2 regions of the Microbacterium sp. LEMMJ01 genome follow, and region 1 is predicted to be linked to the other one. Evidence: riboswitches for the same ligand, from Rfam matches in the RefSeq annotation. Region 1 holds a riboswitch; the other holds the start of a gene.
The links. A riboswitch is a leader RNA that binds a small molecule or an ion and turns the genes downstream of it on or off. The one in region 1 is predicted to bind thiamine pyrophosphate.
Positions count from the first base shown of each region.

Region 2: it holds a riboswitch for thiamine pyrophosphate, as region 1 does, so the genes downstream of both, thiM (hydroxyethylthiazole kinase) here and B7W94_RS07220 (ECF transporter S component) in region 1, are expected to answer to the same signal.

Region 1 is NZ_NCTV01000024.1:102,190-107,003, reverse strand. Features, by position in the region: gene B7W94_RS07230 (ABC transporter ATP-binding protein) at 1-608, shown strand, start outside; gene B7W94_RS07225 (D-alanyl-D-alanine carboxypeptidase family protein) at 659-2,149, opposite strand; TPP riboswitch at 2,227-2,338, shown strand; gene B7W94_RS07220 (ECF transporter S component) at 2,329-2,970, shown strand; gene B7W94_RS07215 (ABC transporter ATP-binding protein) at 2,970-4,424, shown strand; gene B7W94_RS07210 (energy-coupling factor transporter transmembrane component T family protein) at 4,421-4,814, shown strand, end outside.
Region 2 is NZ_NCTV01000007.1:50,680-55,493, forward strand. Features, by position in the region: gene B7W94_RS00415 (DUF402 domain-containing protein) at 1-505, shown strand, start outside; gene B7W94_RS00420 (NAD-dependent epimerase/dehydratase family protein) at 747-1,718, shown strand; TPP riboswitch at 1,726-1,819, shown strand; gene thiM (hydroxyethylthiazole kinase) at 1,810-2,658, shown strand; gene thiD (bifunctional hydroxymethylpyrimidine kinase/phosphomethylpyrimidine kinase) at 2,655-4,802, shown strand.

The DNA of each region.
Region 1 (4,814 bases):
TGCTGGCCGCCGCGCGGGCGACCTACGTCGACCGCTTCGTGCACGCGCTTCCGGATGGGTACGACACCGTGCTCGACGAGGACGCGTCGAATGTCTCGGCCGGTGAGCGGCAGCTCATCACGATCGCCCGGGCGTTCGTGGCGCAGCCGTCGATCCTCATCCTTGACGAGGCCACCTCGGCGGTCGATACCCGCACCGAGCTGCTGCTGCAGAACGCCATGGCCGCTCTCCGGCAGGGGCGCACCTCGTTCGTCATCGCGCACCGGCTGTCGACCATCCGCGACGCGGACCTCATCCTCGTGATGGAGCACGGCGACATCGTCGAGAAGGGCACGCACGACGAGCTCATCGCCGCCCAGGGCGCGTACTGGCGGCTGTACCAGTCGCAGTTCGAGCAGGCGGCGACCGACCTCGACGCGGAAGCGGCCCTGACCGGGTCGTCTCCGGTCGTGGTGACGGGAGAGGCCGACGCCGAGGTCCGCGCGGAGGAGCAGGCGGCCGATGCCGTGGCGGGTGCCGCCGTCGGTGCCCAGCTTCCCGGAGCGGAGGCGGCCGCCGCGCAGGCGCTCCTCGACGACGGGGCGGACGGCGCGTCGCCTCGTCCCTGATCGTCATCGCCCTGACGCCCCGCTCCGGACTCGGAGCGGGGCGTCAGTCGTCAGGAGCGGTCCGCGTCGATGCCGAACAGCTCGAGGGGATGGGTGAGGCGCCACCACGGGCTCGGGCCGTCCACGTCTTCGGCGAGGACGAGTGCGGTCTCGGTGGTGTCGATGGGGCCGGCCGTGGTGAGGGTGCCGACGTCGCCGTCCGCCTCGCGCTCCTCGCCGAGATCGAACACAGCCGACGCGGTCGCGCTCGCCCCGTTCCACAGCACCACATCCGCGTCCTCACCGGTCACGACGTCGACCTCCTCGCCCCAGGCGGTGCGGACGCGTCCGACCACCGTCCCGGCGGGAACGGCGGGGCCCTGCGCCTGCAGCGCCGCCTCGGTCTGCGCGAAGAGGGCTCGGGTGAGGGCGAGACGCGCCTCGTCGTCCTCCTGGTTCAGCGCCGCGGCGTAGAGGCGGACCGTCGAGTCCCCCACGGAGACGTCCTTCGCCGTCAGCAGGTTCCAGCCGACGAGTGTGCCGGTCTTGATGCCGACGACCCCCGGGTCCGCGAGCATGCCGTTCGTGTTCTCCACCGTGCCGGCCCCCGGCAGCTCGACCGACCGGGTGCCCACGATCTCCGCGAACACGGGATTCTGCATCGCGAGCTCGCCGAGAGCCACGAGCGCCTCCGGGGTGGCGACGTTGCGCGCGTCGAACCCGGACGGCGTGACCACGGTGATCCCGGAGAGCCCGCGCTCGCCGAGCCAGACCTCGGCGGCGGCCGCGAACTCCCGATTGGAGCCCCAGATCTCCGCGGCGAGCCGATCGATGTAGTTGTTGGCCGAACCGAGCAGGGTGCCCTGCAGGAGCTGGTACTCGGTCAGCACCCCGCCCACGGGGACATCCAGCGCGGACTGGTTCGAGATCCGGTAGTCCCAGTACCGGATGCTGTCGGCGTAGGTGAAGGAGAACTCGGGGCCCTGCTCCCCGGGGGCGAGGGGCAGGCGGTCGAGCACCATGAGCGTGCTGACGACCTTGGTGATGCTCGCGATGCTGACCGGGGCGGTCGTGGACGCGGCCGTGGTCATCCCGGCGATGCCCACGGCGCCGTCGCCCACCTCCGGCCAGGCGAGCGCGGCGGTGGGGGCGGCCACCGGGGTGACCTCCACGGCCTGGACGGTGGGGGCGACCTCGTGCAACGGCCAGAGCAGCGTGCTTCCGGCGTAGGAGGCGACGAGCCCGGCGAGGACCCCGAGCGGGACGAGCAGGCCGGGGCCGGCGATCGCCGGACGCAGCGTCGCCTCGCGCAGCAGGCCGGGGGCGGCCTCGGCTTCCGGGGTGGCGTCGAACTCCGGCGTCGACGACCCGGACTCGACCACGTCCGTGTCGACCCAGGTCAGCGCGGTCGCCGGTGTCGAGGCATCGGCCCACGCGACGGTCTCCGTCGTGGTCGCAGGCAGCGTGTCGACGGTTTGCGAGGACGCGGGGGTGGAGTCCTCGGGCCGCGCGTCGACGCCGACGCCGCCGGACGCCTCTTCAGGGGGATCGGAAGCGGTCACTCGCTTACGGTACCGAATGCCGCCAGGAATCCGCCGTGCGCGGCTCGGGACGCGCGGGCGGAAGACGCTAGGATCGACAGCACAACCACGGGAGTCCGGCGAGCCGGGCTGAGAGGGAGCGAATCGCGCTTCGACCGTCGAACCTGATCTGGGTCATGCCAGCGCAGGGAGGAGTTCACATGAGTACGTCCACGTCCGCATCCTCGTCCACGAAGACGACCGGCGCTCCGGCGCGCGGCTATCTGCGGTGGCGCATCGTCGACATCGTCGTCGCCAGCGTGCTCGGCGTCGCCGCCGGCCTGATCTTCCTGGCCTGGAACGTCGGGTACCTCGGCCCCAAGGCCCTGCTCGAGCCGCTGCTCCCCGGGCTCCAGGGGCTCCTGGACGGACCGTGGCTGTTCGCCGGAGTGCTCGGCGGCCTCATCATCCGCAAGGCCGGTGCGGCGATCTACGTCGAACTGCTGGCCGCCGTCGTCTCGGCGCTCATCGGCAACCAGTGGGGTGGCTTCCTCACGCTCGAAGCGGGCCTCGTGCAGGGTCTCGGCGCCGAGCTCGTCTTCCTGCTGTTCTTCTACCGTCGCTGGTCGCTGCCCGTCGCGATCCTCGCCGGTGCCGGCGCTGCGCTCGCGGGAGGCATCAACAACCTCATCCTCTGGTACGCCGGCTCCGGTCCCGCGTTCACCGTGATCTACCTCGTGAGCACCGTGATCTCCGGCGCCGTCATCGCCGGTGCCCTGTCGTGGGTGCTCGCCCGCGGCATCGCGGCGACGGGGGCGCTGGACCGCTTCGGCTCCGGGCGCGAGGCGCGCGTGCGCGTCTGATGGCGGCGCAGGTCGCTCCCGCGGTCGTCGAGGCGCGCGGCTGGGGCTGGCGGCATGCGAGCCGCCGGGCATGGGCGCTGCGCGACGTCTCGTTCCGCATCGAGCCCGGCGAGCGGGTTCTCGTGCTCGGCGCGTCCGGGGCGGGCAAGTCGACCCTGCTGCACGGCCTCGCGGGCGTGCTCGGCGGCGAGGAGGAGGGCGAGAGCGCGGGGGAGCTCCTCGTCGACGACGCTCCGGCGGTGGCGACTCGCGGGCGCGCCGGGCTCGTGCTCCAGGACCCCGACTCCCAGGTGATCCTCGCCCGCGCGGGCGACGACGTCGCGTTCGGGTGCGAGAACCTCGGCGTGCCGCGTGCGGAGATCTGGCCGCGTGTCGAGGCGGCGCTCGCTGCCGTCGGCCTCGACGTGCCGCTCGATCATCCGACCAAGGCGCTGTCGGGCGGCCAGAAGCAACGTCTCGCCCTCGCCGGCATGCTCGCGATGCGCCCCGGCCTCGTCCTCCTCGACGAGCCGACGGCGAACCTCGATCCGGACGGGGTGCGCGAGGTCAGGGAGGCGGTGGAGCGGATGCTCGCCGCGCACCCCGCCACCCTCGTGGTCGTGGAGCATCGACTCGAGGTGTGGTTGCCGCTCCTCACCCGGGTCATCGTGCTCGGTGCCGGCGGGGTGGTCGCGGACGGCCCTCCCGCCGCGGTGCTCGGTGCGCAGGGAGAGCGCCTGGCGGCGGACGGCGTCTGGGTGCCCGGGCGTCCTCCCGCCGAGCCCCCGGCACCGAGGACAGTGCCCGGCGAGGTGCTGCTGTCGGCCCGAGCACTCGCCGTGGCGCGGGTGAAGGGGCGTCCGGTGGCCCGCGGCATCGACCTCGACGTGCGGGCGGGCGAGGCCCTCGCGATCACCGGTCCGAACGGCGCGGGCAAGTCCACGCTGGGCCTGACCCTAGCGGGCCTGCTCCCGCCCGCGGAGGGGGCCGTGATCGCGGCGCCGATGCTCGCGCAGGGTGCCGATCCCGCGCCGATCCGCTGGGCGTCCCGCGACCTCCTCACCCGGATCGGCATGGTCTTCCAGGAGCCGGAGCACCAGCTCCTCGCCACCACTGTGCGGGACGAGCTCGCCATTGGCCCGCGCGCGCTGGGCGTCCCCGAGGACGAGGTCGAGGCCCGCGTCGACGAGCTGCTCGCCCGCCTGCGCCTGTCCGCGCTGGGAGCCGCGAACCCGTACACGCTCTCGGGTGGGGAGAAGCGCCGTCTCACCGTCGCGGCCGCGATCGCCACGCGACCCCGGGTGCTGATCCTCGACGAGCCGACGTTCGGACAGGACGCCCGCACCTGGGCCGAGCTCGTCGCGATGCTCGCCACCCTCCGGGATGAGGGCTCCGCGATCGTCACCGTCACGCACGACCTCGACGTGGCGCGCGCCCTGCACGCCACCCGCTTCGCCCTGGAGGCGCCGGCATGACGGATCTCGCCGACACCCGCGCCCGCGCCGGCGTCGTGGCCCGGATCAACCCGGTCGCGAAGCTCGGCGTGAGCGCGCTCATCGCCGTGCCGTTGATCCTCACGCTGGATCCCGTCTCGGCGGCGGTCGCCCTGGTGCTCGAAGCGGTGCTGTTCCTGTTCGCCGGCATCGGGTGGCGGGAGTTCTGGGTGCGCACCTGGCCGGTCTGGCTCGCAGCGCCGCTCACAGGGCTCACCATCGCCCTGTACGGCGAGACGAGCGGCACGGTCTACGTCGACTGGTTCGTGCTGCGCATCAGCGAGGGGTCGCTCGCGCTCGCCGTCGCCACGATGCTCCGGGTGCTCGCGATCGCCCTGCCCTCGGTGGTGCTCTTCATCACGGTCGATCCGA
Region 2 (4,814 bases), on a different contig from region 1:
GGAAGGTCAGGGCACGCGGGACGGGGAGCGCGTCCGGACCGTCCCGCTCGATCGGCGGTGGCGGGAGCCCCGGCGCCGGATCGTCGAGGAGTGGTGGGGCAACGGCATCCTGCGCATCGCGCCCGCGGGAGTGCCGTGGTCGGTCTGGCTGTTCTGGAGCTCGGTCACCGGGACGACGTGGGACTTCGCCGGCTGGTACGTCAACCTCGAGAACGCGCACCTGCGCACCGACAGTGCCACCTACACCTCCGATCACGTCCTCGACGTCGAGATCGCACAGGACGGGCGCGTGGCGATGAAGGACGAGGACGAGCTGGTCGCCGCCGTCGACCAGGGACGGCTGACCGCCGCGCAGGCCGCGCAGATCGAGCGGCACGCGGTCGCGGCCATCGCGTCGTTCCATGCCGGCGACTGGCCGTTCGATCGGGAGTGGATCGACTGGCGACCGGACCCGTCGTGGACGATCCCGGTGTTGGACGGCCTCGACGAGATCGTCGTCCCCTGACCGCTTCGGGGCCGGCCTCCGCGACGGCGCCGAGGCCGCGCGGCATCAGGCGTTCGCGCAGCATCAGGCGACAGCAGCGCCCATGGCCTGTGCTCGCGTGAGGGCCTGAGCTCGCGTGGTGGGCGGTGTTCGCGTGAGGGCCTGTGCTCGCGTGAGGGCCTGTGCTCGCGGGGTGGCCTGTGTCGCTCCGCTCTGAGCGGAGGCCCTTTCCCCGAGTCGTCGATCCTGATGACATGGGCACATGACGGATGTGCTGATCCTGGGGGGAACCGGATGGCTGTCGGGGCGCATCGCCGCGCACGCGTTGGGGGCGGGGGCGTCGGTGACCTGCCTGGCCCGCGGCGGGCGCCCGGCGCCACCGGGAGCGACCCTCGTGCTCGCCGACCGCGACGACGAGGACGCCTATGACGTCGTCTCGCGGACGGACTGGGACCACGTCGTCGACGTCTCCTCCCGCGTCGATCACGTCTCCGGGGCGGTCCGCGCACTCGGCGACCGTGCCGCCCGGTGGACGTACATCTCGTCGATGTCGGTGTACCGCGACGACGAGACGGTCGGGACGGACGAGTCGGCCCCGCGCCACCCGGCGGCGCAGGCCGGTGAGGACGACGACTACGCGCGGCAGAAGGTCGCGGCGGAGGACGCCGTGCAGGAGAGCCTCGGCGACCGCGCGCTCCTCGTCCGTCCCGGCCTCATCGTCGGCGACGGCGACCCGAGCGATCGCTTCGGCTACTGGGCCGCGGCGTTCCTCCGGGCCCTGGACGAGCCGGTGCTGCTCCCGCCGCTCGACGGGCGCACGGCGGAGGTCATCGACGTCGAGGACGTCGCCGCCTTCGTCATGTCCGCCACTGTCACCGGCGCCGTCAACGCGATCGGCGACGTGCGCGACCTGGAGGACGTGCTGCGTACGGTGCGCGCTTCCACCGGGCACACCGGTCCGGTCATCGTCGGCACGGAGGAGCGTCTCGTCGCGGAGGGTGTCGCGTACTGGGCGGGGCCGCGCTCGCTCCCGCTGTGGCTGCCGCCCGACATGAGCGGATTCATGACCCGCTCGAACGCGCGGTACCGGCGCAGCGGAGGCAGGATCCGGCCTCTCGAAGAGACGCTGGAACGCGTCGTGGCGGATGAGCGCGAACGGGGCGTGGACCGGGAGCGCCGCGCCGGACTCACGCGGACGGAGGAGCGGGCGCTGCTCGACGCCTTCGCTCGCTAGACTGCGAGGCAGTGACACGGGGTGCCGCATCCGCGGCTGAGATCACACCCGTCGAACCTGATCTAGTTCGTACTAGCGAAGGGATGTCGCAATGAGCGATCCTGTGCGTCCGGAATCCGTCCTCGACCTCGCCGTCACGGCGGGAAGGCTGCGGGAGGAGGTCCGGGCTGCGCCGCCGTTGACGCACTGCCTCACGAACGCCGTCGTGACGGGGTTCACCGCCAACGTGCTGCTCGCGCTCGGCGCGGCGCCGGCGATGGTCGACATCGTCGGCGAAGCCGGACCGTTCGCGGGTGCCGCCTCGGGGCTCCTCGTCAACCTCGGGACGCCGACCCCGGAGCAGCGGGAGGCGAGTCGGGAAGCCGTGGCCGGAGCGCTCGCCGCCGCCACGCCCTGGGTGCTCGACCCCGTCGCGATCGGCACGCTCCCGGTGCGGACGGCGCTGGCCCACGAGCTGGCCGCGCGGCGCCCGACCGCCATCCGCGGCAACGCGTCGGAGATCCTCGCGCTCGCCGGGCACAGCAGCGGCGGCCGCGGCGTCGATGCGACGGACGGCACCGAGGCGGCGGCCTCGTCTGCGCGCGAGCTCGCCGACCGGTACGGCTCCGTGGTCGCCGTCTCCGGCCCGGTCGACCTCCTCACCGACGGGGAACGGGTGATCCGCATCGCCAACGGGCACGAGCTGCTCACGCGGGTGACGGGCGGCGGCTGCGCGCTGGGCGCGGTGATGGCGGCCTTCCTCGGGGCGTCCCGCGGTACCGGGACCGATGCGCTGACGGCGGTGGCCGCGGCGACCCTCGTCTACACGGTCGCGGCCGAGCAGGCGGCGGAGACCTCCCGCGGACCGGGCAGCTTCGCCGTCGGACTGCTCGATGCGCTGTCCGCTGTGACCCCGGCGGATCTCCGGGACCGCGCCCGCGTCGAGGAGGAGACCCGATGACCGTCGACCTGTCCCTCTACCTCGTCACCGATCGGTCGCTGTGCGGCGCACGCGGGGTGGTCGCGACCGTCCGCGAAGCGGTGGCCGGCGGCGTCCGCATCGTGCAGCTGCGCGACAAGGAGGCGACGGACGAGGAGACCGTCGTGCAGCTCCTCGCTCTGTCCGCGGCCATCGACGGTCGCGCGCTGCTCGTCGTGAACGATCGCCTCGATGCGGCCGTCGAGGCCCGTCGTCGCGGCGCCAGGGTGGACGGGGTGCACCTCGGTCAGGCGGACGCCTCGGTGCTCCGCGCGCGCGAGCTCCTCGGCCCGGAGGCCCTGATCGGGCTGACCGCGAACACCTCCGTGCACCTCGAGGAGGTCGCCGCGCTGCCGCCCGGCACGGTCGACTACCTCGGGGTCGGCGTGATCCGCCCCACGCGCACCAAGCCCGACCACCCGGCCCCGCTCGGCATCGACGGCTTCGCCGCGTTCGCCGCGCGCAGTGCGCTGCCGTGCGTCGCGATCGGCGGGGTGGAGCTCGACGACACGGTGGCGCTGCGCGCGGCCGGCGCGGCCGGGATCGCGGTGGTGTCGGCGCTGTGCGCGGCGGGCGACCCCCGGACAGCCGCCGCGGCCTTCCGTCGACGCTGGCTCGGGCGGGCGGTGCCGCACGTGCTCAGCATCGCCGGCAGTGATCCGTCCGGGGGCGCGGGCATCCAGGCCGACCTCAAGGCGATCGCCGCGAACGGGGGCTACGGCATGGCGGCCCTGACAGCCCTGACCGCCCAGAACACGCAGGGCGTCCGCGCCGTGCACGTTCCTCCCGCGGACTTCCTCCGGGCGCAGCTCGACGCCGTCGGTGACGACATCCGCATCGACGCCGTGAAGATCGGCATGCTCGCGGACGTGGAGGTGATCCGGACCGTCGCCGCGTGGCTCCGGGACGCACAGCCCCCGATCGTCGTGCTCGACCCGGTCATGATCGCGACCTCGGGGGATCGGCTGCTCCACCCCGATGCGGAGCGCGAGCTGCGGAGCCTGCTGTCCCTGGCGACCGTGGTCACCCCGAACCTCGCCGAGCTCGCGGGGCTCGTCGGTCACGAGGTGGCGGACTGGGCGGACGCGCTCGCCGCGGCGCGAGAGCTGTCGGCCGCGATGGGGACCGCGGTGCTGGTGAAGGGCGGGCATCTGCCCGGGGACGAGGCACCGGACGCCCTGATCGACACGGCAGCCGGTACGCACGCGGAGTTCCCCGGCGCGCGCATCCGCACGGAGAACACCCATGGCACCGGCTGCTCGCTGTCCGCGGCTCTGGCCACACGACTGGCGCGGGGCGACGATCCCGCGATCGCGGTCCGCGCCGCGCGCGCCTGGTTGCGGGAGTCCCTCCGTGCGGCGGACGACCTGGAGATCGGGCGAGGACACGGCCCGATCCATCCCTTCTCGGGACTCTGGGCGCGCGGCGGGGTCGAGACCCGGCCGACACCGGAGGAGGTGGCCGCGGCCTGGTGGGACGAGACCGCCGCGATCCGCCGCGACATCGACGCGCTGCCCTTCGTGCGCGCGCTCGCCGAGGGGACTCTCGACCGCGACGCCTTCGTCTTCTACCTCGCGCAGGATGCCCTCTACCTCCGCGAGTACGCCCGGGTGCTCGCGGAGGCGTCACGTCTCGCTCCGACCCCCGACGAGCAGGCGTTCTGGGCCGAGGCCGCGCACGGCGCGATCCGCGGCGAGCTGGAGCTGCACGCGTCGTGGCTGACGCCGGAGACCGGGGTGAGCGGCGCGACCTTCGCCGCCGAGCCCGCCCCGGCCACGGTGGCCTACCTCGACCACCTGCGTGCCGTCTCCTTCGGCGGGGACTACGCCACGGTGATCGCGGCCGTGCTGCCGTGCTTCTGGCTCTACACCGACCTGGGGGAGCGGCTCCATGCCGGAGCGTTCGGCGTGGCGCCCCGCGACCCCCGGCATCCCTATGCATCGTGGCTGGCGACCTACGCGGATCCGGCTTTCGCGGAGGCCACCCGGCAGGCTGTCGCGCATGTCGCCGCCGCGGCCGCGAGGGCCGACCACACCGGCCGAGAGCGGATGCGGCGAGCCTTCCTCGCATCGAGCGCGCACGAACGGGCCTTCTTCGCCGCACCGGTCGCGCGCGCTGTCGTGTGACGCCCCGGATTT